Linked DNA regions of Teredinibacter turnerae T7901. The protein of the gene in region 2 interacts with the protein of the main gene of each other region in a pairwise test. Links are inferred from orthologs where the notes say so. Each region holds a gene or a part of one and is shown on either strand. Other genes may lie near its edges.

What was found.
Region 1: the proteins of moeA (region 2) and mobA interact in binary tests that used the Escherichia coli proteins (3 or more experiments, as listed by UniProt). The link is inferred for Teredinibacter turnerae T7901 from one-to-one orthologs.

The regions. Positions count from the first base shown.
Region 1 is NC_012997.1:3,206,086-3,223,055, reverse strand. What follows is about bases 7,578-10,559. They hold mobA (molybdenum cofactor guanylyltransferase), read right to left. Parts: upstream 9,405-10,559; coding sequence 8,751-9,404; downstream 7,578-8,750. Other genes in these bases: TERTU_RS12695 (diacylglycerol kinase), read left to right, coding at 10,197-10,556; pdxH (pyridoxamine 5'-phosphate oxidase), read left to right, coding at 9,483-10,118; TERTU_RS12710 (hypothetical protein), read right to left, coding at 7,886-8,791; TERTU_RS12715 (cadherin-like beta sandwich domain-containing protein), read left to right, coding at 7,578-7,785. In the rest of the region: TERTU_RS12730 (hypothetical protein), read left to right, coding at 1-2,438; TERTU_RS12725 (vWA domain-containing protein), read right to left, coding at 2,642-3,262; TERTU_RS12720 (hypothetical protein), read right to left, coding at 3,339-4,778; more of TERTU_RS12715, read left to right, coding at 5,182-7,577; TERTU_RS12690 (Lrp/AsnC family transcriptional regulator), read right to left, coding at 11,002-11,469; TERTU_RS12685 (amino acid aminotransferase), read left to right, coding at 11,541-12,716; TERTU_RS12680 (HD-GYP domain-containing protein), read left to right, coding at 12,825-14,048; transcription elongation factor GreB, read left to right, coding at 14,375-14,845; TERTU_RS12665 (alpha/beta fold hydrolase), read left to right, coding at 16,491-16,970. UniProt on the Escherichia coli protein: Transfers a GMP moiety from GTP to Mo-molybdopterin (Mo-MPT) cofactor (Moco or molybdenum cofactor) to form Mo-molybdopterin guanine dinucleotide (Mo-MGD) cofactor.
Region 2 is NC_012997.1:4,878,673-4,889,227, reverse strand. What follows is about bases 7,713-10,555. They hold moeA (molybdopterin molybdotransferase MoeA), read right to left. Parts: upstream 9,841-10,555; coding sequence 8,584-9,840; downstream 7,713-8,583. Other genes in these bases: ubiT (ubiquinone anaerobic biosynthesis accessory factor UbiT), read left to right, coding at 10,370-10,555; TERTU_RS19565 (hypothetical protein), read left to right, coding at 9,991-10,266; gloA2 (SMU1112c/YaeR family gloxylase I-like metalloprotein), read left to right, coding at 8,160-8,543; TERTU_RS19580 (serine hydrolase), read left to right, coding at 7,713-8,126. Also shown: TERTU_RS19595 (efflux RND transporter periplasmic adaptor subunit), read left to right, coding at 497-1,627; TERTU_RS19590 (efflux RND transporter permease subunit), read left to right, coding at 1,646-4,765; TERTU_RS19585 (hypothetical protein), read left to right, coding at 5,035-7,059; more of TERTU_RS19580, read left to right, coding at 7,104-7,712. UniProt on the Escherichia coli protein: Catalyzes the insertion of molybdate into adenylated molybdopterin with the concomitant release of AMP.

The DNA.
Region 1 (16,970 bases), 1.7 Mb from region 2 along the record:
CGCCTATCGATACGCAGGCCTATCCGACCGAGGTCTTGCAACAAACCACCTACTATGGTGCTGTTCCTTATGAACATAAAGTGCGCACCAGCCTTTGCTCCTCGGATCCGTTAGGCTTGCCCGATTGTACGGAAGAAAGCTATCTCGAAGGTACTGCCTGTAGTTTATCTACATTTCCAACCTGTACACCATCCGTGATCTTGAGTGGACAGGCGTGTGTTGTGCGGGCCCCGGTAAGCGATACGGCACCGAGCTTTTATATGTTACGTCTGTCCATTTCTTATGGGGATTTTCCTGAGGCGTATTATCCCGAGTGCACCGCGGAACAGATTAATAATTACAACCCATTAACGGGCGTTATCTCGGGTTCGGACAGTATTTGCTATATTCCGCGCTACGTCGATTTAAATGATGGTTACAAATCGGGTGATTCCGGTACTATCGCCAATTACGAACAAGCGTATTTTGATAATCAGAGCCCAGGTTGCAAGCCAAAACTGGCCGCATGCTCTAGCGATAATCCGGTATTTCCTTGTTTTAATGGTGATGACCCGCTGACACCGGCAAGCCTTCAAATTGATGGCGACACCGCAATCGCGAACTGCGCGAGCGACATCTCGAGTTTGTGTATCGAATTTACCGCATTAGGAACTCCGGAAAAAATTCAGTTCGCTAACGGTCATTCAATGGCCTATGTGGATCGCAGTCTTTTTGCGGATCGCTGTGATGGGGTTGACAACTATCCGTGTGTGAACATTTTTCCGGATGCAAATACGTTTGCTTCGGTGTGGCTCAATCCGTTGGTGCAAGTTCCCTCATGTATTGAACAGCCGGATGCCACGACCTGTGCTGAGTTTCTCAAAAGCGAGGAGGGGGTTTTCAACCTCAATATCAAAGGGCCGGCGCCACTAGCTATATGCGACAATGCTGGTACGACATTTCCGTGTCTGTTGTTGACGAACAATTCGGTAGAGCGTGTAGAGATAGACGTTTCCAATAGCATACCAGTGTGTCGGGATGGCGAAGATTTTAATGTGTGCCTGATGTTGGATGACAGTTTGAACCCGGGGTATTTTAAACGTAACGGTCGCGAAACTAATGTACTGCTGAGTGATTTCTTAAACTGGCCTGCTGAGTGTGGTCAGTCGCCACAACCGGTCTGTATAAATCGCGTGTTCGGTATCGATAACATCGTAACGGTATTTCTTTCGAACGACGAGCGCTTCACTCTTGCGGAGCGTACTCTTCCCGCTTGTAAAGACAATGGGGATACAGCCCCGTGCGTGGTTTTTGATGATGACGGTGCTCTGATAGGCATCTTGACCAATGACCAGGTGTTTTCCATAGCACAATACTTTTCCCTGTCGGCAACGGTGGGCATTCCGGAGTGCGACGACGCCACGGGGCCACTGCCCTGCCTACTAATAAATGGCGATTTGGGCCCCTTTCGCTTGTTGCTGGACGCGGAGCATTCGGCGTTGTTCGCCTGTTCAATTAATTCCGCAACGCCCTGTTTTTCTACGGAGGCGTCGGATAATTTTAATTCGGGTAATATCACGATTACAACGGCAGCGGGGCAGATCACGTTGGGCGATTTCGCCGAAGACGAAGGTATTGACCTGACGCCGACACCTGAGCCTGATTCAGTCGCTATCCCCTTGTGTACGGAAGGAGCCGGGCCCATGCCGTGCGTGATTGTTAACCCCAGCCTCGGCATATATCGGCTACCGCTCACGCAGGATCATCTATTGTTCGCCTGTAACATCAGTTCTGTGCAGCCGTGTTTTACCAGCGAGGTAACGGAGAACTTTACCGATCTTAATATTCAGATCAACACGCCGGATGGCGCGGTGAACTTGCGGGTGTTTGCAGAGAATGAGGGAATTAATCTTGCACCCGAACCTGAGCCGGATCCCGTGCCGATTGCACTGTGCACCGATGGCGCAGGGCCCATGCCGTGTGTGATTGTTAATCCCAGCCTCGGCATATACCGGCTACCACTCACGCAGAATCATCTGTTGTTCGCCTGTAATATCAACCCTGCGCAGCCGTGTTTTACCAGCGAGGTAACGGAGAACTTTACAGACCTTAATATTCAGATCAACACGCCGGATGGCGCGGTGAACTTGCGGGTGTTTGCAGAGAATGAGGGAATTAATCTTGTGCCCGAACCTGAGCCGGATCCCGTGTCGATTGCATTGTGTACCGACGGCGCGGGGCCCATGCCGTGTGTGATTGTTAATCCCAGCCTCGGCATATATCGGCTACCACTCACGCAGAATCATCTGTTGTTCGCCTGTAATATCAACCCTGCACAGCCGTGTTTTACCAGCGAGGTAACGGAGAACTTTACCGATCTTAATATTCAGATTAGTACGGCTGATGGCGAGGTAAGCTTGCGGGCGTTTGCAAAGAAAGAAGGGATTACGCTCCACTAGACGATAATCAATATCCTAACGATCATCCGATTCGATAAATTTGATGTGATTTGCGGCTCCAATATTGGTTTTGCATAGATAGTTGATAACCAAATTAGTGTTAGCAGGCTAGATTGGCGAACCTTTTTGCGATATATCGATTGAAATATGTACAGTCGTGACTGGCTTTGCTCCCAGCTAAAGCCAGTCACTTATAGATTGCCCTAGAGCGTAAGGGCCTCCGGTTTGTCTAAATCATTGATAACCTGCCAGTTGCCTCCGCCGCCGACCACTTTATCGCTCCATTGGCTCAGTCTGTTCAGGTACGCTTGCGGGTTCTGATTATCGGCGCGCAGTTTGGTTACATTTAGTGCCTTTACAGTAAATCCATCTAAGGTCAGATCGAAGTCGCGTACGTAACCTGTGGGAAGGTCTTCTTTCAGGTCTGAATAAATCATAATGGTTTTACGTCCAACCTTGGCTTCGTTCAGGTACTCCACGCCCTGCAAAATACCCCCGGAAATATCGGTATAAGCGCTGCTTTTTACCTGTTTGACAAAAATATCAATTTGTCGGGCAAAATCCCGTTTCTGTTTGTTTGCTGTCGACGGCCGACCGTCGAGAACCACTTTGGCTATGATGTCTTTTTCTGAGAAGCTGCCGCTGTCGATCCGCGCCACCGCGAAGGCGTCGCCAGCTTCCAAAGTGGCCAGCAAGTAATTAATAACCTGTTGCGCTTTGGCCAGTTCTTGTGTGTAGGTGCCGGAGGTGTCCAGGAGTAAGTAGATCCCTTTCGCGTAGCGGGCGTCTGGCGAAGATTCACCGCAACCTGCGAGTAAAAACATAGTCAGCAAACATGCTCGAAAGCCCCACGGTTTTACACTAATAATTGCACTAGTAAGTTGTCTCATGGAGTGTCCCTCAAAATTCTTCGGTTTGCGCCGCGTATTGATTTTCTGCTTTGCGCTGTTTTTGCCGGATAAGGTTTTCCACCCACAACGGGGCGGCAATAAGTAGATCATAAAGGCCGATGACCACAACACCGGTATGTTTAATTCCCGAAGCGGTTAGACGCAGAATGCTCACCGACGCCGCCAGGAGAATTTCGGCCAGGCTGCCCAGCAGAGTGCGCGCGGTTTGCAGTAAGTATTCAAGCGGAATTGCGACCATGGTCAGCGCCAACGGCAGGATGAACCCAAGCACCATATTCGCAGCCAGCGGTATCCAGCTGTTAATTCCACTGTGCCCTTCAGCACTGTCTACGCCGGCGAGAGACGCCCGCAGGTTCGCGAGATCTAACGCAATTTGATCGCGCATAAATGCCAATGCGGACTCGGTGCTGGCGAGTATTAACAGCAAACAACTTGCACAAATCATGATGGCTCGCCGCACACGATCGTCCATGCTGCCAATAAGCGGGAATAGTTGAGTAATGCGCAGGCTTTCCAGCAGAAATATACCTGCGGTGGTCTCCAGACAAATAATGACCAATGCCGCTAAGTCCGCAACTTTTACTCCGCCAATCCGTTGGGCGGAACCCACCATCTCGGACATTGGCAGGGCAATTAAATGAAAGTTAAAGAAGGCGCCCCCCGCAGCAACGGCTATCACCAAGGCGGCGATCACAAACTGAGTGATCGAAGAAGCTTTCAGTGCGCGCTCTGCCTGGTGGGTACCTGCAACTATCTCGTTAAATTTCAGCATCTGCTGATCAATACTTTGTGCACGCGTTGTTATTTCTTTTAGCCGATTGCCCACCTCATCCACGCTGTATGCAAGCTTGCGCCAGTAGGGCGTCATCGCTTTTAGAATACGATGACGGTTGGCAGTGCTTTTTCGGTAAGCCGCGAGATTTTCCTTGTGCTGAACGTCGGCAGAGTGATGAATTTGCTCGAGGATTCTACCGTTTGTCGCCGCCGCCGGGTCGGTCTGTTTAATGGTCGCGATTGCGTTGACGGCTTCCAACCAGTCAGGTGCCGAAGTCGGCACCTCCCGGCTATTGTCGTAGTCATCCCGGATGCGGTTCACGGTTTCCTGGATGTCGCGTTGCAGTTGGGGGTAGCCGCCAAGGTCGTTTTGGACGAATTTGTTTATCTCGAAGAAGGCTTTTTCCAAGTCGCGCTCGGCATGCTGACGACCTTGTTCAAGCAGCACATCCCGATTTCGGTTGGCTAGTCGTTGGCGGGTTTTGTTTACAGTGCAGGCACAAGTGCGCAGCATCCGGTAGAGAGCAAAAAACACAGCGTTGATTGTCTGATGTGCCGGCTGCCTGGCAAGATAGAGCGCCAGTGTGGCACCGAGTAAAAGAATTAGGAAAGTTGGCCACGATCCCAGCGCGGCTTGCAAGTTGAGGGTGGTCATAGTCGCACCTCTGCGAGTATTGGTTGTACGGGACTTCCAAGTGAGCTGGAAATCCATCCGCAGCAGAGGTTAGTGGCCAAAAGTGGGTATGAAGGGGTGATTTCGTGTCAGAGAGTGATCAATTATGGCGAATTGTGGCAGTTAGCCGCTCATTGAGGGAGGTCCGGCCTCGAGCTAGCCGGGAACTCTCTTCCATAAACCAGTCAAAGAAACAAGCTTTCACAAACCAGTCAAAGAATCAAGCAAATCAGTTACAATGCGCCACCTTACTGGGAATGTGGTGCTTTAGTCTCAATTGAGACTGAAATGGTCGTAGAATGTTCGGTTTTGACTGACGTGCGCCCCCAGAAGTAAATAAGTCGAGAATAATTTTCTTAAAATCGGATAACGGACAACCTCTAGAATGCTGTGTCGTAAAACCTATCTATTTGTAACCCTACTTTTACTGTCGTTTCTGCAAGCCTGTGGCAGCGATAGTGGACGCTCTAAGACCCCGGTATCCGATTACGAGAATTATCACGATCTTCACCTCAGCTCGCTGACATTGACTATCAATGGCGAAACTGTGGAGCTGATGCCGTCATTCACCTCTGAGCGCGGTGGCCCTTACCGTATAGATGTCGACGAAACCGTAACCTCGATTACGCTGCAGCCAGTCGCTATGGAAGAGGAGAGTGTGATAACCATCTCCCGTAAAGGCATTTTGTATGAGGATGGCGAGCCAGTTAAAGACAGTAACGGCAATTTCCAGATGTCCAGTTATGGCGACGAGACCATTCTGGCGAGTGGTGAAACCGACACCAAGAGTATCTATGAAGGGGATAACCTGATTGCCGTGCGTGTGTTCTCGGCAGATAAGTCATCCACTTTTGTTTATACCATCATGGTTCGCCGCCCCAGCACCGAAGCTAAACTGACAGATCTTTTGGTGCGTGATCTGGCGTATTCAGGCACAAACACAAGTCAGTATTACCTCACTCTGGACCCGGCGTACGATCCAGATGTAACAGAATATAGCGCGAGCGCTGGCTACACCTCGTGCACTGTTGGGGCCTTGGTGCGGACTCCTGACAGGAACACCCAGGTGACGGTAAATGGAGCGCGTCTTTCCAATCTGAGTATCCGTCCTGTTGATCTGAATGTTGGTGCCAATACGCTGGAGATTGTTTCTACCCCGGAAGTCGGAGCGGGCATTCAGACGTACACCATAGAAATTACCCGCGCGGCAGGTACAGAGGCGGAACTTGCGGCGGACGCCAATCTTGCTGCTCTCACTGTCGACGGCGGCGAACTCACACAACCGTTCAATTGTCTGACCCGCAACTATGCGGCGCTGGTTAACAACGGTACTGCAAGCGTCACAGTGACGGCGTCGCCTGCCGCTCCGGGCGCAACAATGCGCATTGGTGACCCGATATATAACTCGTCGACGGGCGCCTTGGTCGGAGTGACAGAAGACGAGGAACTGGTGGCCGGGCAGGCGGTGAGCATTGACCTCGAAGTGGGTGTTGATTCAAAGGTCATTCAAGTGGTCAGTGAAGACGAATCCGCGGGCCGGCTTTACCTTATTAACTTTAATCGCCTGCAGACCAACCGTGTGTACGCAGAAAATGCCGCAGAGTTGCAAGCTGCGCTGGAGAACGCGCAACCGAACGATGAGATCGTGCTGACAGGTGTAATCTACGAAGGCGGGAGCATCGCTTTTGGCGAGAGTGGCGAAACCGCGAGTTTTTACAGCACCGCCAGTGGTACAGAAGACAAGCCTATTTACCTGCGTAACGCTGTTTCCGGTTACAAGCCTCTGATTACAGGTGAAGGTTCCTCGACGTTCGTGCTGGGTGGTGACTACTGGCGCCTGAGTAACGTCGAGTTTGATGGCGGTCGCGATACCCTGGTACTTGATGGCGCTAACCACAATACGATGACCGGTTTAATAGTGCGCAACGCGGAGGAGCGCGGAGTTCACATTCGCAACGGTAGCTCCTACAACATCTTGCAACGATCAATTATTCGCGATACTGGCTCGCTGCCACGAGTGGGCTACGAAGACTACATTGAGGGCCTGGTGGTCGGCACCGCTTCTGAGGAGTGGATGAGTGCACCTAACGGCGACTCAGACAAGCAGGACGACTTCAACATCATCGCTGGTAACGTATTTGGCCAGGGTATTCGCGGTGAAGCGATAGATATAAAGGCGGGCACTACTGGCACGCGCGTAGTTCATAACGCGTTTTTCGCAGAGGGCACCACTGCACTCGCTGAGGGCGGGAGTTTTGTTCTTGCGCAGGGTAACGATATTGAAATTGCCTATAACCGGTTTGTTAACGAATCGGGCTCTGGTCTGGATACGGTGGTTACCCTGAACAAAGTTGATCGTGAATGGGTTGGCGATAGCTGGGGCGAGGATTCAAAAACCTACCAGAATATCGCAGACTTCGCCGGCGGCGAGATGACGTTTGTAAACAGTACTGATGTGATTAACGCTTGGGTTGGCGACAATCGTCGGGTAGACGATTTGGATGTTGAGTACGCGGGCTTGGGCATCGACTCCACTTTTACAACGCCGATGGTGCGTATCCGGTTAGGTAGTGATAACGATCTTTGTCTCGCGGAGAGTATTTCTGCTGGTGCAAATTCTGGCTTCTTAACCAGCCAAACCTGTTCTGATGATGCGTCCCAGAGCTGGCAGCTGGAGAGTGATGACAATGGTTTCGTGTATATTTCTAGTGCGGGCGAAAATGAGAGAATTCTTCAGCCACAGGTGCTGAGTTACATAAATCAGCTTGCGACTACGCCAGTACTCAGCGCCCCACGTGGCGCAGGAAATACCGCAAGTGGGAATGTATACCGGTGGCAGGTTCTTTACAGTCAGACAGGTGTAATGCTGGCAAATAAGGGCTACAGCGGCACTGTTGTCTTGGAGGCTTCGGATGAGGTTGACGGAATTGCGCTGATGCAAAGTTTCAGTGGCGCAGACGGTCAAACATTGGTTATCGAAGACTTTTAGACGCGGCCTCTAATTCAAAATTAGACAAGGCATCCCCCGAAAAGCGCACTTTAAAAAGTGCGCTTTTTTTATCGGCGATAGAATAGTGGTGATTGATAGTCTAGCGCTCGTAGACCCAGTTTTGAGTTACGTTATCGCAAACGATAATGGTGCTGGTTAAAAACTGGCAGGCGGTAATATCTTGCGGGTAGTTCTGGTTGTAGCGTGTTCGTATGGCATTGTGGGATTTTTCTGTTTTTAGCATCTCATACATCTCTGCAAAACGTGTATTGAAGTCACCGCCAGCGTCTTCCACTGCGTCGTAGGTGGCTGCAAATCGTGTTAACGACATGGTTGAATCCCCAAGACCAATCGCCAGCATCTTCTCGATATACTGCGGGTAGATCCTGCTTAAAAAGTCCAATTGCGCCTCACCTGTGTTTCGAGCAGGGAACGACAATCGGTTTTCAGCACTGAAGACCGCTGGCGTTAACGCATCGTTCTGTAGATTGACTCGAAGCAGGTAGTAATCGTAACCGCATTGAATCTGGTTTTTCAGCAAACTGCAGCGGTCGATACCGCTGAAGCTTGGCCGCGCCGGGGGCGCGCTAGGGCGGGACGTAGGCGTAGGGGGAGACTTGTTCGTTTTTGCTTCGTTGCTGTTAGGCTCCTGTATACTGAGTTTTTTGTCCGCTGCCGTGCCAGACGGTTTGTGTTCGCGATCAGCGTTTTGCTCAGGTATCTCGACCCCGGCTTTTTTCGCGGGTTTTTTGAGTATCAGCCGCTGCATGCTGGGCGTGTTTTTACGGAAATCCCCCAGGCTGGGCAGCTTTTTTCCTGCTGGCGTTGCACGCACGTCGCAGTAGGCGGCTTCCAGATCGGTGCGCGCCAGCGCGTGGCAGTTTGCGTCTGCGAGAGTTGCAATGCTAATTGCTGTGCAGCTAGCACCTATGCTGAACGCCAGTAAATCAGCGAGCTGCCATTTTCTACAGATTTTTGTTTGCCATCGCGGCTTTTGCGTAGTCATAGTCATCTTGCGTATTAATATTAAAAAACGGCGGCAAACTTGCTGTGTTCGTGCGCGAAAACTCGACTTTTACGGCATTCTGTCCGCACAGGAATTGACTCACTTTGCGCTCCCCTGAGTCGAGGTAATGCCGCAAGTCTGCCAAACAGTCTCTATGCCAGAGTGCTGCAAGGTAATAAGGGTTGTTGTCGCACACGGCAAAGGCACATTTGGCATCCACAGATTGGTGGCGGCGAATGGAGTTCATCAGCAATTCGCTGAAATTGCGTGGGATGCAGAGGGTGTCGCCGGGAATTGTTAGTAGCCAATCCGAATCTGTGTGTTCCCGATTGAGCCAATCGAGAGCACTGACCACGCCGGCAAGCGGCCCCTGTTGAATATACTGCTCACCGCATTGCGCATCTGTCACAACTGCGATGTTCGAATGGGCCAATAGGTTGGCAACCCGTGCGGTGCTTACGAGTAAAGAGCGGGTTTGAGGTTTCAATGCTGCTATCTGAAGCTCAAGCAGACTTTTGCTGCCAATCGTAAGCAGGGGCTTGCAAACGCCGCCCATGCGTTCGCCTTTACCGCCGGCTAGAATGCAGCCAATTGGGGAACTTGCGTAAACCATGCTTCTGACGATTGCGTAATAAAGTCGATAACATTAGCATTTGTGCCCTCTCATCAACCAGTATCTACGTTCAAATACATGAATCTTGAAGACATTCGGCGTGAGTATCTGCTCGGTGGTTTAAATCGGGAAGACCTGCTACCAAACCCCATTGATCAATTCAACGTCTGGCTCGAGCAAGCGATTGCCAGCGGTGTGCCAGACCCTACGGCAATGACACTAGCTACCGTATCGAAGAGCGGTCAGCCCAGCCAGAGAATCGTGTTACTGAAACATTTGGATCAACGCGGGTTTGTGTTTTTTACCAACTACCGAAGTCACAAGGCTGAGGACATAGCGGGGAACCCCTGCGTTAGCCTGCATTTCCCGTGGCATTTCATGGAACGGCAGGTCAAGGTACAAGGCGAGGCAGTAAAAATTTCGACCGCCGAAACCCTGAAGTACTTCCTTACGCGGCCGCGGGAAAGTCAGCTTGCTGCCTGGGCGTCAGAGCAAAGTCAGCGAATAGATTCGCGCAAGGCACTGCTCAGCCAGTTTGAAGCGATGAAAGCAAAGTTTACGAAAGGCGAAATCCCGCTGCCGGATTTCTGGGGCGGGTACGTGGTGAAACCGCAGGCGATAGAGTTCTGGCAGGGGGGCGCCAGCCGTCTGCACGACCGCTTTTTGTACTGCAATGAAAATGGATCGTGGCAGATTTCACGCCTTGCGCCATGATCTTTCACCAGTCATTTGTTCGTCACAATAGTGAAATAAGCTGACGTCCGTTTCGTTTTGACTATCAGGACTACCTGCATGATTAAGAAAAACCGCGGATTCACCCGTTTGGTAAAGGCGTCTCGCTATTCCTACAAAGGTGTTGTCGCAGCCATTCGCAATGAGGCTGCCTTCCGCCAGGAGCTGGCCGCCGCGACGGTGTTGCTGCCAATCGCGTTTTGGTTGGACGTGACCAAGCTGGAAAGAATCGTGATGATTGCAACGGTTTTCGTGGTTCTGATAGTGGAGCTACTCAACAGTGGGATTGAATCAGTTGTGGATCGAGTTGGCTACGAGCACCATGAATTGGCTGGTAGAGCGAAGGATATGGGCTCAGCTGCCGTATCACTCAGCTTGCTACTCTGGTTGTTTGTGTGGGCGGGAATTCTATTTTTCTAGCGGTTGGCTTACGAGTCGAGTGCCGTACCAGCTCAGAGCCGCGGCCAACAGCTTGGATGACGACTGTTAGCTGCTGTTGCTTATTTCACTTTTCTCCTGTTTTCTGAATACTATTTCGAATACGCATAAGGCGCTCGCGTTACCTTTGGTTGAACAGTGCGCTACGCCCCCTGAACACTGAGTTCCATACAGTCTCCTGCCAATCCTGCAAGTCAATAATTTTAAAAATTTGCGCTAGAACACTTTTTAGTTATAAAGTCTGAATGCCTTCTTGAATACTGGTACTTATGTGCTAAATTAGAAGTTGTTAACGTATTTTGACTCAGATCTCCTGCGGGTATCGTTCGTTAAGTTGTCAGTTTTCAATCTGGTATTATGTGTTACTAGTCCCAGCCCACCTTATGGTGGGCTTTTTTTTGCCCGTTTATCATTCCAGTCGTAGCGGCTACAGGGGCAGACTGGTGGTGAATTTAATCTGTTTCAGTGCAAATACTGAGTTGACTGAGGCCACATTGGGCAGGTGAACCAGCGTACTTTTCAACAGCTTTTCGTAGTGGTCAACACTTGCTACCACGATTTTCAGCAGGTAGTCCTTGTCGCCTGTGATGGAGTGACATTCCACGATTTCAGCGACCGGTTGGACGGAGGATTCGAATGCGACAAGAGAGGATTCGTCGTGGCTTTTGATAGTGATGTAGGCATGGACTGCAACACCCAGGTCGAGTTTGGCAGCGTCTAACAACATAACATTGCCGCGAATATATCCCAATTCCTCCAGGCGCTTAACTCTTCGCCAGCAGGGGGTGTGGGATAGGCCCACTTTTTCTCCCAGTTCATTCATTGAGATGCTACCGTCCATCTGCAGCAAGCGCAGAATTTTGTAATCGTGGTGGTCCAGCTCGCTTGAGGCCATGGTCTGTCACCGGTTTGCAGGGTAGAATCGACGCCTTTCACTTTAACTACTTACTAGCGTCCACACAATCTATGTTTGAGAGCCTGCAGCCGCTTGCCGCGGACCCGATACTCGGCGTTATTGCACAATTTAATAACGATCCTCGTAACAACAAAATTGATTTGGGGGTGGGTGTTTATCGCGATGAACAAGGTAACACGCCCATACTTGCTGCGGTGAAGCGCGCAGAAGAGATGTTATTTGCGGAGTCCACAACTAAAGCCTATGTCGGGCCGTTGGGAAATATCCAATTTAATCAGCTTCTCGCGGGCTTACTGCTCGGAGATGCGCATCCATCAACGAGTTCACTGTCGCTGGTGCAGACGCCCGGAGGCTGCGGTGCTTTGCGCGTGGCCGCAGAGTTCATTAAGCGATCGAACCCCTCAGCGACTATTTGGGTCAGTGACCCTACCTGGGGTAACCACGTTCCATTGCTGGGGGATGCGGGAATTAATTTGCGCTCTTATCCCTACTACGATTTCGCTACGCATACGTTAAAATTTGATGAAATGATGTCTGCACTGGAAGAAGTCAAGCCTGGCGACCTCGTACTCCTGCATGCATGCTGCCACAACCCCAGCGGGACAGATCTTTCGGTGGAGCAGTGGCAAGCAGTGGTAGATCTTGCACAAAAGCGCGGCTTCGTTCCGTTTATCGACATTGCATACCAGGGCTTCGGACAAGACCTGGATAGCGACGCTTATGGTGTACGTTTAGTCTGCGAGCAATTACCCGAAGCCATCGTTGCCATTTCCTGTTCCAAAAATTTTGGCCTGTATCGTGAACGTGTGGGCGCAGTTGCAGTATTGTCACAGGCGCCTGCGGTAGCGAGTTCTCACATCGCCAGTATTGTTCGCGGAATCTACTCTATGCCGCCGGATCATGGAGCGGCGATCGTTGCCCGAATTTTAGCAGACGAAGATTTGCGGAATACTTGGGTAAATGAGCTGACCGCGATGCGTAGTCGCATTCGAGATATGCGAGTGAGTTTAGTTGGCGAGCTCCAGAAACATAGTCTTGCCCAGCGGTTTTCGCATATCGAGCGACAGCAGGGCATGTTTTCTTTTCTGGGCCTAACTCCCGAGCAAGTGGCCAAACTCGCCGATGAGCACGCGGTGTATATGGTGGAATCTAGCCGGATAAACCTGGCGGGCTTAACACCGACAAATATTCCGGTATTTGCCGACGCCCTGAGTCGCACACTCTAAAAACCTGCAAGGGCACGCCAAACAACTATACTGAATCAATGGTCGCGCGGGGAGCGACCGTGTGTTCTGAGCAGTTGAACTTGGTATGCAGTGAGTGTGTGGGGAGACATGGCAAAAACTGTCAAAGTGCATGTCAGCGACTTGCGGGTCGGGATGTTTGTTTCAAAACTGGATCGCGACTGGCTCGATACGCCATTTATTATGCAAGGCTTTCTGCTCGAACAGCGGGAAGATATCGATATTGTTTCTGAGTTTTGCGAGTACGTTTGGGTCGACGTCGACCATCGTGACTCAGGTAGCATGCATAGCTCCAATATCGGGTCAGCGACTCAGGCTCGCCAGCGTAATTTTGCCGAACCTAGTGTCTCTGTGGAGGAAGAGCATCGCAAAACCTACCAGACCTTCCGCGAAGCGCGTAGTATCACGCGTACTCTACTCGACGATATTCGTCTCGGCGGTGCACTAAATGGTGATACCGCGCGGGATGTGGTGAACGACTGTGTTCAGTCAGTTATTCGCCACCCAGATGCGTTGCTGTGGATGGCGAAAATCCGCGAAGAACGCGAATACACCGCTGAACATTGTTTGAACGTCTGTATTTTGGCAATAGCCTTTGGTCGTCAATTGGGGATGGACGAAGCGGATCTGCACAATTTGGGGTTTTGCGGTTTATTACACGATGTTGGCAAGGTGCGCGTGCCGCGCGAAGTGGTAGACAAGCCCGCTAGGCTAACCACTAAAGAAATGCGCATGATGATGGCCCACACGGTACATGGCCGCAACCTGTTGATATCAGGTAAAAATATCTACTCCGGGGCAATCGACGTGGCCTACAGCCACCATGAGCGAATAGATGGTGAAGGCTACCCGCGCAAATTACCCGGTAAAGGTATATCGCGGTTTTCGCGAATTATTTCTCTTGTCGATGCCTACGATGCAATGACCGCCGACCGCTGCTACGCGCCAGCAAAAACCTCTACCGAAGCCTTAAAAATTATTTACAACGAGCGCGGTAAGCAATTCGACGAAGAACTCGCGGTTAAATTTATCGAAACCATCGGCCTATACCCGGCAGGTAGCTTAGTGGAGCTCTATTCCGGCGAAGTCGGAATTGTGATTGAGTCCAACACCCGTTTCCGCCACCTGCCACGCGTCATTCTCTTGCTGGATAGCGAAAAGCAACCACTGCAAAAAGAGCTGGTAAAAGATCTGGTGAATATTGAAAAGGGCGAGTTGCCACGCAAGTATTTAATAAAACAAGTTTGGCGGGACGGTAGCTTTGATATTCGATTGCGGGATTATCAGAAAAAAGGATTGATTCTGAAGCGTTAAGTAGATTCGTTTTGTAAAAATCAAATATTCCTCCGGTTTTCGCATGTTAAAAACCGAGTGACCATGCTTTTTGTGGTGTGCATGGGGAGCTGGTACACTGCTTTGCTTTGGCGCGGAGCCACATACAGGGGAATTGATTTTCCTTTGGTGTAGCGTGATACTTTACTGAAAATGTTGTTTTGTAGTGATAAGTTGCTGCTTGTTGGTGTCGCGCTACAACTAAAAATAATCCGGATATATTCTGGGCGCTAAAGTTTAGGTGTTAAATTTATTTCGCATTGTTGGCAATTTTTACTTTTTTTATTTTCAACGCTACCCAATTTTATATGAGTACACCACTAATCACCGAGGAAGGTCTGACTAAGCTTAAATCCGAGCTGGACTATCTATGGCGAACCGAGCGGCCCGAAGTTACAAAGAAAGTTACGTGGGCAGCGAGCTTGGGCGATCGAAGTGAGAATGCTGATTATCAGTATAATAAAAAAAGATTGCGGGAGATAGATCGCAGAGTTCGATACCTTCGTAAACGAATAGACTCGCTGAAAGTAGTGCGTTATGCAAAAGAACAAGAAGGTAGTGTGTATTTTGGTAGTTGGGTAAAAATTGAAAACGAGGCCGGCGAAAATAAAGAGCTTCGCATTGTGGGGTACGATGAAATTTTTGGTGAAAAAAACTATATATCTATTGACTCGCCAATGGCAAAGGCATTGCTTCGTAAAAAAGTGGGGGACGAAGCTATTGTCAAGACCGAGGTGGGTGAATTTTGTTGGGAAATAATGGAGATCTCTTATCGATGAAATGTGGGATTTCGCTAGCAGCTATTTTGATTTTGAAATTGGGGGTATTGATGTGCCTTCATGTGGGCCATGGTAGTGTTCAATATTAATAATTGATTATAGGTATCAAATACTTCTATATATTTAACAAGCAAAACAGCGCCTAACTTTAAGGGTGTTGCCAACATTTAGCGTGACCCTAGGATACGCTAAGCATCTCACAGGCAATGCCGCGCGCTCACTTTCCCCGTGTAAACATTGTGAAAAATCTTCTTATCCGAATCCTTATTTCGCTTGATGTTTAAGTCTAAGCATATTGTGTCAGTAGCGTAAACTTATCCTCCGATTTTAATTGCCCCTTCTAACTGTTATTCATCCCGTTCCCGTTGTTCGCTAAAGTGATCTGATAAAGCTTGGTGACATGACCCGTTTCGCTTGAAAGCCGGTCGTTACGTCTTTGAGCTAAATATCATGGTGTTGTAACGTCGTTGCCTTAGGGCGTGCTCGATGATCTGTGCGTACTTTGAAAACTGAATAACACATATTTTCTCAGTTTTTACGTGATGGATAAATCGTGCAGATTCCTTGAGGTCATGAGGTTTGAGTTACGTTTTACTGCTTTTTGGGATGTCCTTGTAACATTTAACTGTGGCGCCCTTGGTATATAGAAATGCGCATACTGAAACCAGACCCAAGAGATAGGATCTCCTGGAGCGAGTGGGCGGCAAGTTATTTTAGTGGAGCCTTAGAGAAGCAAGTCAAAAGAAAATCGGTATTTAAGATGTGTTTGAGAACGCACAAGCGAAAATTGATATTAGGGAATGAGCTTATAGCTCTTGTCGTTTAGCAATATCAGTGAGATTCGTTATGTCTGAATGGTTCTGCCGATTTGGTGCCGTGGTTGATGGCTAACATGTAGTGTGGCACCTATTACATATAGTGCTTATGAGACTAACGTAGATATACTTGCCATCTCAATGGTTTCTGACGACAGTATTGTTCTACTTAAGCGCTGATCTGTTAATTGATGAATTCTAAGGGTACAGCTTGGAAGGTTTTTCAGGACGATAATTTATTTCTGTATCCAGTAAGAAAATAATAGTGTTCTAGCGTGTGCGGTCGATTGCTTTGCTTAAAAATAATTCATCTGAAAAATAGATGATGTATGTGTCATGATGAAAATGGAATTGGGTGTTTGTTATCACTTTGGATATTTTATAAGTGTGTGGTGCTTCGCAAATTGGAGTAGCCTAAAAAAGAAGATATAAAAGTTCCTTTATAAATAAAGGAATAATCTGTATGAATGGGTGCCAAAATTTTATTTGATATAGATTTATACAAATTAACATGTATAGAATGGCGACAAATAATAATCGTATAGAAAATTTAAGTGCTCGAGCGAGGTTGAGGTGTGGTGGCGCTTGATTGGTCGGGCGTCCTTTCTCGAAGCTCGGTCGAAGATCCAAAAACGCAATATTTTTTAAAAAATAATCTAATAGGTTGTAAGGCATACCAAATGCGGCGACGTTTCAAAATTAAAAAATAGCTGGTCCTCAAAGAATTAGACGTTGGTATATAAATCTATAAGTATATAAATATAAAAAAATTCATTTCCCAAAATTAAATCAAATTTAATTTTTCCATATATTTAAATGGGGTGGCGTCTATGCGCGTAAATAAAGTCAACACCGACAGCGGGGTTGAACTCCATTTCTCGGTAGAAAAGTGTGGCATCGAACGTCCGTGGTTGGTTTTTGTATTGCCGTTCGGGCTTGAGGTTTCTTCGGCAGCCGCATTTTTTACGGCATTTCAAGGTCAATTTAATGTGTTGACCTGGCAGTGCAGGTTAATTCTAAGCGATGAAGAGCTTAAGCAAGGTCAAGATTCCTTTTCCATATCACAGCATGTCAATGATCTTAATGTACTGCTTAATGATCAGGGTGTAGAGCGTGTCATTTTGGTTGGCTATTGCTCGGGTGCTGGCGTCTCGCTGGCGTATGCTGCCGCACATAAAGATATGATATCCCAGTTGGTGCTAATAAATGGCGACTATGTGATTCTGGATGAGGCGGATTGTGTAACTCAGCATGGCAAAGATGTTGATAGTCTTTTTCCCTTGGCTGCTATGGATCAAAAAAAGTCTGCG
Region 2 (10,555 bases):
CGTGCGACTTCCAGGTGAGGCTTGGAGCATTTTCACGCCGTCAGGTGCGACAATATACCGCAGTGTATTTGCGCTCCGATTCTCTTATGCTAATCGCGCTTGTACGGAAATGCCCGGGTGAATCTGGCCCGGCAGTTCAGTGTTGAGCGCGCCAGCGCAGTGGCGTCAATCCTGGTTGTCGGCAGTTCTCGCCGACAACCTATTTTCCCCTCCTGCAGTGTGCAGATCGATGAAGGTGTCAGCGCTTACTTGTAGTTCGACTTATCTGTTGCTATGTTGGCACGATATAGGATGCAAGATTCGACAGGGTGTTGCTGCAGCCCATCTGTAAGCCCTGTTTTCGGGCACGCAAATTCCTCGGGTGTGCAGCAGGCGCCAAGGAGTTATGGCGTTTCCAAATTCTCTCCTTGATTTCACCAGAATCCATCAATCGGTTATTTATACTTCGCATCACCTGGCGTTGGGGCCGGTTTTATATTGTTCACGGGAAGGTTTCATGAAAAAGTTTGTAATAGCCATTAGCGTTGGTGTGTTGCTTGTTGCTCTGGCAATTGTTGCCGTAAAAGGTTCACAAATTATGGCGCTGATAAAAATGGGGGAGTCTAACCAAATGCCTCCGACCATTATCTCCGCCACCGAGGTGGTGTCTCAGGAATGGGAACAGAGTCTCAAAACTGTGGGGACCCTTGAGGCGGTGCAGGGTGTGGTTGTTACTGCTGACCTTCCCGGGCGAGTGACCGAGATTTTATTTAAAGCCGGCGCGGAAGTGCGCGCGGGTGATGTGCTGGTTCGGCAGGACATCACCTCAGAAAAAGCGCAGCTGCGAGCGGCGGAGGCGAGTGTTGCATTAGCAAAGTCTAACCTTGATCGCGTGGATGCGCTCTACAACAAAAAAGTCTCTTCGAAATCCGAGTTCGACGCAGCCGACGCCCGCTACAAAGAAGCGGTTGCCCAGGCTGATAACATTCGCAGCATGATCGATAAAAAAACCGTGAAGGCACCTTTTGCCGGTCGCTTGGGCATTCGCTTAATTAATGTTGGTCGCGACCTGGGTACGGGTGACGCTATCGTCTCACTGCAGGCGGTGGACCCCATCTATGTGAACTTTTCTCTGCCGCAGCGCGATCTCCCCAAAATATCCTTGGGTTTGAAAGTCCGCCTTACAACGGACGCTGTCGCCAACAAAGTTTTTCACGGTGAGCTTACTACCATTAACCCGGAAATCGACCCGGTCACCCGCAGTGTGCGCGTGCAGGCAAGTCTCGATAATAAAGATCTCAGCTTGTTACCCGGGATGTACGCCAAGTTGGATGTGGTATTGCCCGAGGCCAATAAAGTCCTTGCAGTACCAGCAACTGCTATCAGCTACGCAACCTATGGCGACTCAGTGTTTGTCGTTGCGCAAGAAAAAGATGAAGAGAGTGGCGAAACCAAACAGGTGGCGCGCCAGCAATTTGTGCGCCTGGGCCAGCGTCTCGGCGATTTTGTTGCGATTGAAGCCGGTGTGAGCGAAGGAGATACGGTTGTGAGCACTGGCGTGTTTAAAGTACGCAATGGTGCGCCTGTGGTTATCAATAATGAAGCACAGCCTGAATTTAAAGAGAACCCACAGCCGGCAGATTCCTAACAGGGCGGAAACCGAAACATGAAAACAGTATTTACCGATATATTTGTTCGTCGGCCGGTTCTTGCGCTGGTAGTTAACCTGGTAATCATTATCGCCGGGATACAGGCTATCTCGTCGTTGACGGTTCGTCAGTACCCACGCAACGACAACGCGGTTATCACCGTGAATACCGCATACATTGGGGCTAACGCTCAACTGGTTCGCGGCTTTATTACGACGCCTCTGGAGCGGGCCATATCCGGTGCCGATGGCATCGACTATATCAATTCTTCCTCCACTCAGGGCATGTCGACCATTAATGTGCAGTTGGAGTTGAATTACGACCCGATTAAGGCGTTATCGGAAATCACCTCGAAAGTTAATCAGGTGCGCGGCGATCTGCCACCAGAAGCTGAGGTGCCGATTATCAATGTGCAGTCTGCGGACAGTCAATTCGCGTCAGCCTATTTGAGTTTCAGCTCGGAAATTCTAGAGCCGAACCAGATTACGGATTACCTGACCCGTGTGGTACAGCCGCGGCTGGCGGCGCTGGAAGGTGTGCAGCGCGCAGATGTATTGGGTGGCCGCACCTTTGCGATGCGAATCTGGTTAAAGCCGGATCGAATGGCGGCATACGGCATCACGCCGGTGCAAATTCGGCAGGCGCTAACTTCCAATAACTATCTCGCGGCGTTGGGGAATACCAAGGGTAGTTTTATCCAGGTTAACCTTTCTGCGAATACCGACTTAAATACCGTCGAGGAGTTTCGCGATCTCGTACTGCGCTCAGAAAATGGCGCTCTGGTGCGTTTAAGTGATGTTGCCGATGTCGAACTGGGTTCAGAAAGTTACAACGAAGAAGTGCGTTATTCCGGCATGACCACGACTTTTATGGGTATCTGGCCCATGCCGAACGCGAACACGCTCGATGTTATGAAGCTGGTGCGCAAAGAGTTGGACAGCCTGCGTGACGGTATGCCCAAAGGTATGGATGCGGTTATCGGTTACGATGCGACCGAATACATCGAATCGTCGATCCACGAAGTGATTAAAACACTGAGTGAAACGCTGCTAATTGTTATCGCCATTATCTTTTTATTCCTTGGGTCTGTGCGCTCAGTTGTGATTCCGGTGATGGCGATTCCGGTATCGCTCATTGGTGCGATCTTTTTAATGCAATTGTTTGGTTTCAGCTTGAATTTGCTGACCCTGTTGGCGATTGTACTTTCAGTTGGTCTGGTTGTGGACGATGCCATCGTTATCGTTGAGAACGTCGAGCGGCATATCAGCGAAGGCCAGAGCCCGATGAAAGCGGCAATGTTGGGCGCGCGCGAACTCGTCGGTCCGGTAATCGCGATGACCATTACGTTAATTGCAGTTTATTTGCCGATTGGTTTGCAGGGTGGCTTAACCGGGTCGCTGTTCCGCGAGTTCGCATTTACGCTCGCGGGCGCGGTCACCATTTCCGGTATTGTCGCATTGACCCTTTCACCCATGATGTCGTCAAAGCTGTTGAAAGAGGGAATAGAAGACGAGGGTTTTGCCAAGCGCTCAGCAAGTGCTTTTAATGCGATACGAGCGCGTTACCTGCGAATTCTGGATGTGAGCCTGCGCGCGCGCGGAGCAATTTACGTGCTTTGGTTCTTATTGAGCGCGGGTGCTTTGGCGATGTTCATGAGTTCGCCGAAAGAGCTGGCACCAACGGAAGATCAGGGCATTGTGTTTATCATGTCCGAGGGCGCGTCCTCGTCAACCATCGATCAGTCCAAGATCTATGCGAACGCACTCAATGAAAAGCTGTTGTCTGTGCCTGAGGGCGAATTCACGTTCCAGATCACCTTTCCCGATGGTGGTATGGGCGGCTTGCTGCTCAAGCCCTGGGCAGAGCGCGATCGATCCGTATTCCAGCTACTCCCGGAAATTACTGCCGATATTTCACAGATTGGTGGTATTAACAACTTCGCGATTGCGCCGCCCGCGTTGCCTGGTGGTGGTTCGTTCCCGGTGGAGTTTGTGATCGCGGCTACGGGTGAAACAGAGGACATTCTCAAGTACGCTGAGCAGTTGCAGCAGGCCGCCGCAACCAGCGGCATGTTTATGTTCCCGCCGCAAATCGATACTAAAGTCGATGTGCCCGAAGCGGAACTGGTGATCGACCGCGATAAAGTGGCCGATCTCGGTTTGAGCTTGCAGCAGGTGGGTGCCGATGTTGGTGTGATGCTCGGTGGTGGTTATGTTAACCGGTTTAATATCGGCGGGCGCAGCTACCGTGTGATTCCCCAGGTGAAGCGTTCGGAACGACTAAACCCGGCGCAGCTACAGGATATATTTATTACCGGTCCTGAAGGAAAGTTGATTCCGCTAAGTACGGTTGCACGTATTGAAGAAAAAACAGTGCCCCGCTCCCTAAATCGGTTCCAGCAGTTAAATGCGGTGAAACTGAGCGGCGTATCGACCCAGTCACTGGATGCCGCGCTGAATTTTCTGGAAACCGAAGCTGCGAAAATCCTGCCTAGCGACTATATGGTCGATTACACCGGTGAATCACGGCAGTTGCGTCGCGAAGGCAATAAGTTTGTACCCGCGTTCACTATGGCTTTACTGCTGATCTTTTTAGTGTTGGCGGCGCAGTTCAACAGCTTCCGCGATCCGTTTGTGATTCTGGCGGGGTCGGTACCATTGGCGATGTTCGGTGCGTCCATTTTTACCTTCCTCAAGTTTCCTGTGCCGGGAATGGGGTTCTGGACCGACGGCTTCACCACAACACTGAATATCTACTCGCAAGTAGGTTTGGTAACTTTGATTGGGCTAGTGGCTAAGAACGGGATTCTACTGGTGGAATTTGCCAACAAAATGCAGGAGCTGGGTCTGACTAAAATGGCCGCTGTTCGAGAAGCCGCGTCCACACGTTTGCGCCCAATTCTGATGACAACTGTTGCAACTGTGGCTGGTCACTTTCCGTTAACGCTCGTCACCGGTGCAGGCGCCGAAGCGCGAAATTCCATTGGCCTGGTATTGGTAGGTGGTATGGCAATCGGTACGATCTTTACCTTGTTTGTTATCCCTTCTATTTATGTGCTGCTGGCGAAAAACCTCCATGGCGAGTTGGAAGAAGTCCCGGAAGAGCCTGAGGAGCCAATGGACCCGATTACCGTATAACGGCTAATTTGCCAGTTTAACCAGTCAGAAACGCGCCGCCTGTCGGCGCGTTTTTTTTGTGCTGCTGTATGTTTTCCGCCAGCGACCGCTCTCGATCCCCCTCTTCCCCAAAAAGCAGCCAAAGGTAAAGGGCGTGTCAACGGGAGCCCTTGCATGACAACCGTTAAACGAATAACAATACCTGCGCGACATTGGGGTCAATCTGCTGCGTAACGCTTTGGTTGAAATATAGGGCAGAGCTATGTAGGTTTAGGGCAAACGTAAAACGTGTGAGTATTAAAACAATGGAAGTGAACTTTCCAGTAGAAAACGATTATCTTCAGATTATTGCGGAATTTCCCCTTTATGCGAATCGGGGTTGGCGCAAGGCGAAACTTACTGGAGTGGATCATCACTACTTCGCCGATGGCAGTAGTGGTGAAAACGGTATCCGCACCAATGCGAATTTTGTCTTTACTGCAGCGTTTTTGGCCAGTGAACTCGGCAATAACGATATGTTCGAGAAAGCCGCACAGGGCATTGCGTATTTAATTCAGGGCCACCTCACCGGTACCGGACATTGCGTCGACGGCAAGCAGTGGGGAGCACATTGGCAATCCGCCTGGTGGGCTAACAAACTTGTGCAGGGGGCAAAGTTAATCTGGACTCGGCTTACCGACGAGGCGCGAGAGGGGGTTAATAAGGTTCTGGTGTTTGAAGCCGACAGGCACTTGGAGCGTCTGGTGCCGAGCGGTACCTTCTTAGATACCAAAGCCGAAGAAAATGCATGGGATGCAGAAATTCTCGCAGCCGCATGCAGTCATTTGCCTGAGCACCCCAATGCTGCGCAATGGCGAGCTAAAGCGATCGAGTTTAATTTCAATACATTATCTGTTGCTCACGATACTCGCGATGAATCGCTGGTGGACGGTTTGGTCGTTAAAGACAATGTGTACACCTGTAACCTGCACTCCGATTTCACCGTAGAAAATCACGGCGCCAGCCACTTTTGCTATATCGCAAGCCCGCTGTTATCCGTCACTTGGTCCTTTTACAGCTACACCAGCGCGGGACAAAAGCCGCCAGCGGCATTGTTTCATCATGTGAATGATTTTTGGCAGCTCAGTAAATCGACTTTTTTGGATAGCCGATTTGCCTATGTGGGTGGTAAGGACTGGGCGCGCTATACCTACGGGTTGTATTTTATTGTTCCTGCTCTGGTGATGTTGCAGTCTCAGTTTGCAGACGCCGATGCGCGCTACATCGAGCAGCACCGAGTTCGTACGCTGGCCGACGAGCATGCCGATAATGCCGATGGCAGTTTTTTTGGCAAGCGTGTTACGCACGATATTTTTCGCGGTCAGCCACCAAAATACGAGAGCGATTGCTACGCGACCTTTGCTTTAGCTTACCTGTTACATAAATCACTGGCGACGACCAAACAGGCTCCCACTACAGACGAGTTTAGGCGCTCTACCGCTCGCCTTCATTCCAGTCCGGAATCCAGTACGAATTTTATTGCTAACGCAAATTTTTTCAGCTCGTTTTCCTGGAGAACTCTTGCAGGCTACGACCCTATCGCACTGTTTGTCCCCAGGGGGTGCGACGATATGGCGGAGTGGTCGGCGAATAATCTCGTTGGGTATGTACGGCCTGTGCCGGAAAATTTCAGCATTGGTATTCGCTCATCCAAGGTCGTAGATGCGGACGGCTCGGTGTACATTAATGGTGTTACCGCAACGCGCAACGAAAAACAAAATTTCTACGACCACCACCTGGATGTGGCGTTGCAGACGGCGAGCGTTCGCATACATTCCCGACTGAAAATCAAAAGCGATTTCATGGCGAGCGAGTCGGGTGCGATTGCACTGACGCTGGTGAATGACTGGTTTAACGGCTTCACGCGAACGATTTACCACGAAAGTGGTAAGCAAATACTGGCGTTTGATCTGAAGCGAGACTTCCCCTTCGCGGGCCTTTTTAAAGGCAAACTCTACAAGGCGTATCGAAAGCTTTGCCGGTATTTTAGAATTGGGAATAATCAATACAAAATCGATTCTACCTGGTTAAATATAGACAACAAGTTTGGGATTATTCGTCTCTCGACAAATCAAAATGGGTTTTATATACACGATCCAATTGGACGAAATACCCGAGGAAAATGTCTGCATTACTCAACTATTTATGGCGGTAAGCCATCGCTACGGCGCCACAAGTTGCGAAGAGGGCAGGTTTTGTTCGACGAGACTGTATTGCTGATGGCAGCCACCGCAGAAGAAACCCGTCAAAAAGCGAAGGAACTTATTCATTCCTAACAAAGCGAGGGAGAAAATAATTGCGATTGGTTACTATTTTACGAGTGCTGGCGGCGGTTGCGGTGGTAACCAGTATCAGCCTGTTTGCGCCATTGGATTCTGCTCGTGCCTGGCTCACCCCGTTACCTAAAAGTGTTGAGGCGCAGGTTGACGCGGCAACCCATTACGGCTTGGATGGCGTGATTGTTTATTGGGATGACCCACGTGGCGTAGGGCATACCTATGCCGCTGGCTGGTTTGATCGAGATAAAAAAATACCTGCGAAGCCGGATGCGTTGTTTAAGATTGCAAGTATCAGCAAGCTATATATTGCGGCGGCGACAGTACAGCTGGTGGCCGATGGGCAATTGGCGTTGGATGCGAGTTTGAAATCATTATTGCCAGCTTATAGCGATAAAATTCCGCAATCCGAAAGAATAACCCTGGCGATGTTGATCCAACATCGCAGTGGTATATACAATTTTACTGACCTGGAAAATTACCCCTGGGACAACCCGCCAAAAAGCAATGCCGATACCCTGGCGATGATTTTGGGTATGCCCTTGGTATTCCCGCCGGGCACTGAAACCCGGTATTCAAATACCAACTATATTTTGCTCGGCGAAATTATGGATCGTACGTTGGGGTATAGCCATCATCAGTATATCCAGCAGCGTTTTCTCAACCCGTTGGGGCTTAAAGATACCTATCATGTTTTGGCGGATGCCGAGATCAACCGAGTGATGAGCGGTTATCATGTGGGTTACGATAAAGACATCAAGCGCAATGATTTCGTTAATCCGGGTGGATCTATGGTTGCCACAGCAAAAGACGTCGCTGTTTTTGTGCGGGCGCTGAATGATGGCTCGCTGCTGTCCAATCGCGCGCAAGCTCTCTACGGTGATCTCTATCAGTTCGGACACACCGGCCTGGTGCCTGGGTTTCAGAGTATCGCGCGTTATCATCCGGCACTGGATGCGGTCGTGGTCGAATTTGTAAATACCAGCGGCGGAAATTCCACGCTCACACTCGGCGTGGTGTACCGCCGAATTGTGAAAATTCTAGAGCGGCAAGCGCAACGCGGCTAGGGCCTGGCTAAGGTCTGGTAAAGGAAAGTAAGTATGATTAGCGGTTTCCATCACGTAGCGGTTATTTGCTCCGACTACGCGCGGTCAAAGAAATTTTATACGGAAGTCTTGGGTCTGCAGGTGTTAGCGGAAAACTACCGTGCAGCCAGAGACTCCTATAAATTGGATCTACAGATTCCAGGCGGTGGACAGGTGGAACTTTTTTCCTTTCCGCAAAGCCCTGAGCGCCCCAGTTACCCAGAGGCTCGCGGGCTACGTCATCTCGCGTTTGCCGTGCAATCTATTGATGATGCGGTTGCCTATTTGAATGCACAGGGTGTCGAGGTGGAAAAGGTGCGTGTAGACGAATACACCGGCAAACGTTATACCTTTTTTAGTGATCCCGATCAGCTGCCCATCGAGCTATATGAAAATTAATCGTCAGGTTCTAGGCAATTGGTTTTCCACCGATATTTTTTTAGAGCAGTGGTAGCGATGTATCGAAAGGTAGTACATCAACGTATTCCCCCTCCTCAACATTTCCGCGCTCCTGTTCCAGCCGAACGTAGGCATTTGCGACGACCATAGTAGAAAGAGCGCCTGAACTCTGCGAATTTATCGACTCTACACCGATAATGCCATTTTGATTGGCGAGTATGCGCCCGCGCTGAAAATCTGTTCGTCCAGGTCGTTTTTTGAATGAGCTACAGGCGCGCAATTTTAATACGAGTTTTGCCTGCGGGTTCGCGCCGGTCAATTTTTCCAGTGCTGGTAGTGCCAGCTGCTCGAAGGTGACCGCTGCCGATACCGGATTACCCGGCAGTCCGAAAAAATAACAGGGTGTGCTGTCGCCTGCAGTGTGGAGCGTGCCGAATGCGAATGGTTTACCGGGTTTGATGGCCAATTTGTAAAAATCCACCTGACCGAGTGTTACTAGCAGTTCACGCGTGTAGTCTGCATCGCCAACAGATACGCCACCAGAGGAAATAACCGCATGGCATTGGCTGGCTGCTTCGAGAAATACCTGTTCCAGTTTCTGCCGGTCATCTGGTATAGAACCAAAATCGATGACTTCGATGGGGTATTCCGCGAGGGCACTTAGCAACAGGTAGCGGTTGCTGTCATAAATTCGGCCTGGCTCCAAGGGCTGACCTAATGGCGTTAGTTCATCGCCGGTGGAGAATACGCCCACGCGAGGCTTGGTATAGACCGGAACCTGCAGTTCGCCAAGTGAGGCGAGCATGCCGATATCCACGGGGCCTAGTCTGCGTCCACGCAAGAGTATGCGGCTGCCCTGTGGCAGATCGTGACCCGCAAGGCGCACATTCTCGCCTTTAGCAGGTACTTTGAGCAGCGTGAGCGCATCGCCATCGCGCAAGGTGTTTTCCTGCATCGCGACACAATCGCAGCCGCTGGGCATTTTGGCTCCGGTCATAATGCGGATGCATTCATTTTCTGATAGCGCGCCCAGGTAGGGCTGCCCGGCGAGTGCGATGCCGGCAACCCTGAATGTGTCGGTGCGACCAACGCTATTGCTTGCGAATGCGTAGCCATCCATTGCAGAGTTGTCGAAGTCGGGTATCGGGCGTGATGCGATAATATCTTCGGCCAGAACACGGCCGCGCGCGTTCAGCAGTGGCACATACTCACAATTCTGCGCACAATTAACCACAGCATTTATACGTTGTAATGCGGCTTCGAGAGGTAACAAGCCTGGTTGATCGCACGAATTCATTGGCAAAACCTTGAGTAGTTGATTAACAGCAAACCATTGTATTTTAAAGTTGCGAGCTGAATCCAATGACTTGTCCACATGGGTTCAACCGCATATTTTTAGGGCTTAGAATTGTTTTCCAATCGCCCTACTGCTTGAGAGCACCTAAACATGAGTCATCGCAAGCCGTCAACGCCCATTGCAATGCGGGAGCTGTTGGATCGTATTGCCAAGACCTTTCCTTTGCACGCGCCTTCGTCGAGCGTCTGCAGCAAGCGATGCGTGGGCTGCCCGAAAAAAATGCTCGAGTTTCTCGATGCTGAAGCAAGTAGCTGGCAAGCTCAACTGGCGGCGGGGCGAGAACCAACGCTGGGCGAACTACACAAACTCGGCAAAACTGCCGCCAGGCTTCACCGCGTGTTCAAACTCAATAGTCTTATTGCCTAGGTTAATCTAAGGTTAGCTAGATCTTGTCGGGTGGGTTGAGACAGGTCAATCCGAACCCCGCGCTTGCTGGCTACACTGCCGGTTTCCCGCAAAGAAGTTTGTCATGCCTTTCTCCTCTCAAGCCCGGCGCCTGTTGTTGGCCAATCGTCCATTGGCGGTTCGAGGCGCGTCTGTATTGCTGGCTTTAACTCCCTTCTCTCTTCAAGAGCGTGCACTGCTACCCTTGTTCCGCCAGGCGCTCGCGGTGCCGCTAAACGATGGCGACTTAAATTTTTTGGATGCACGCGTG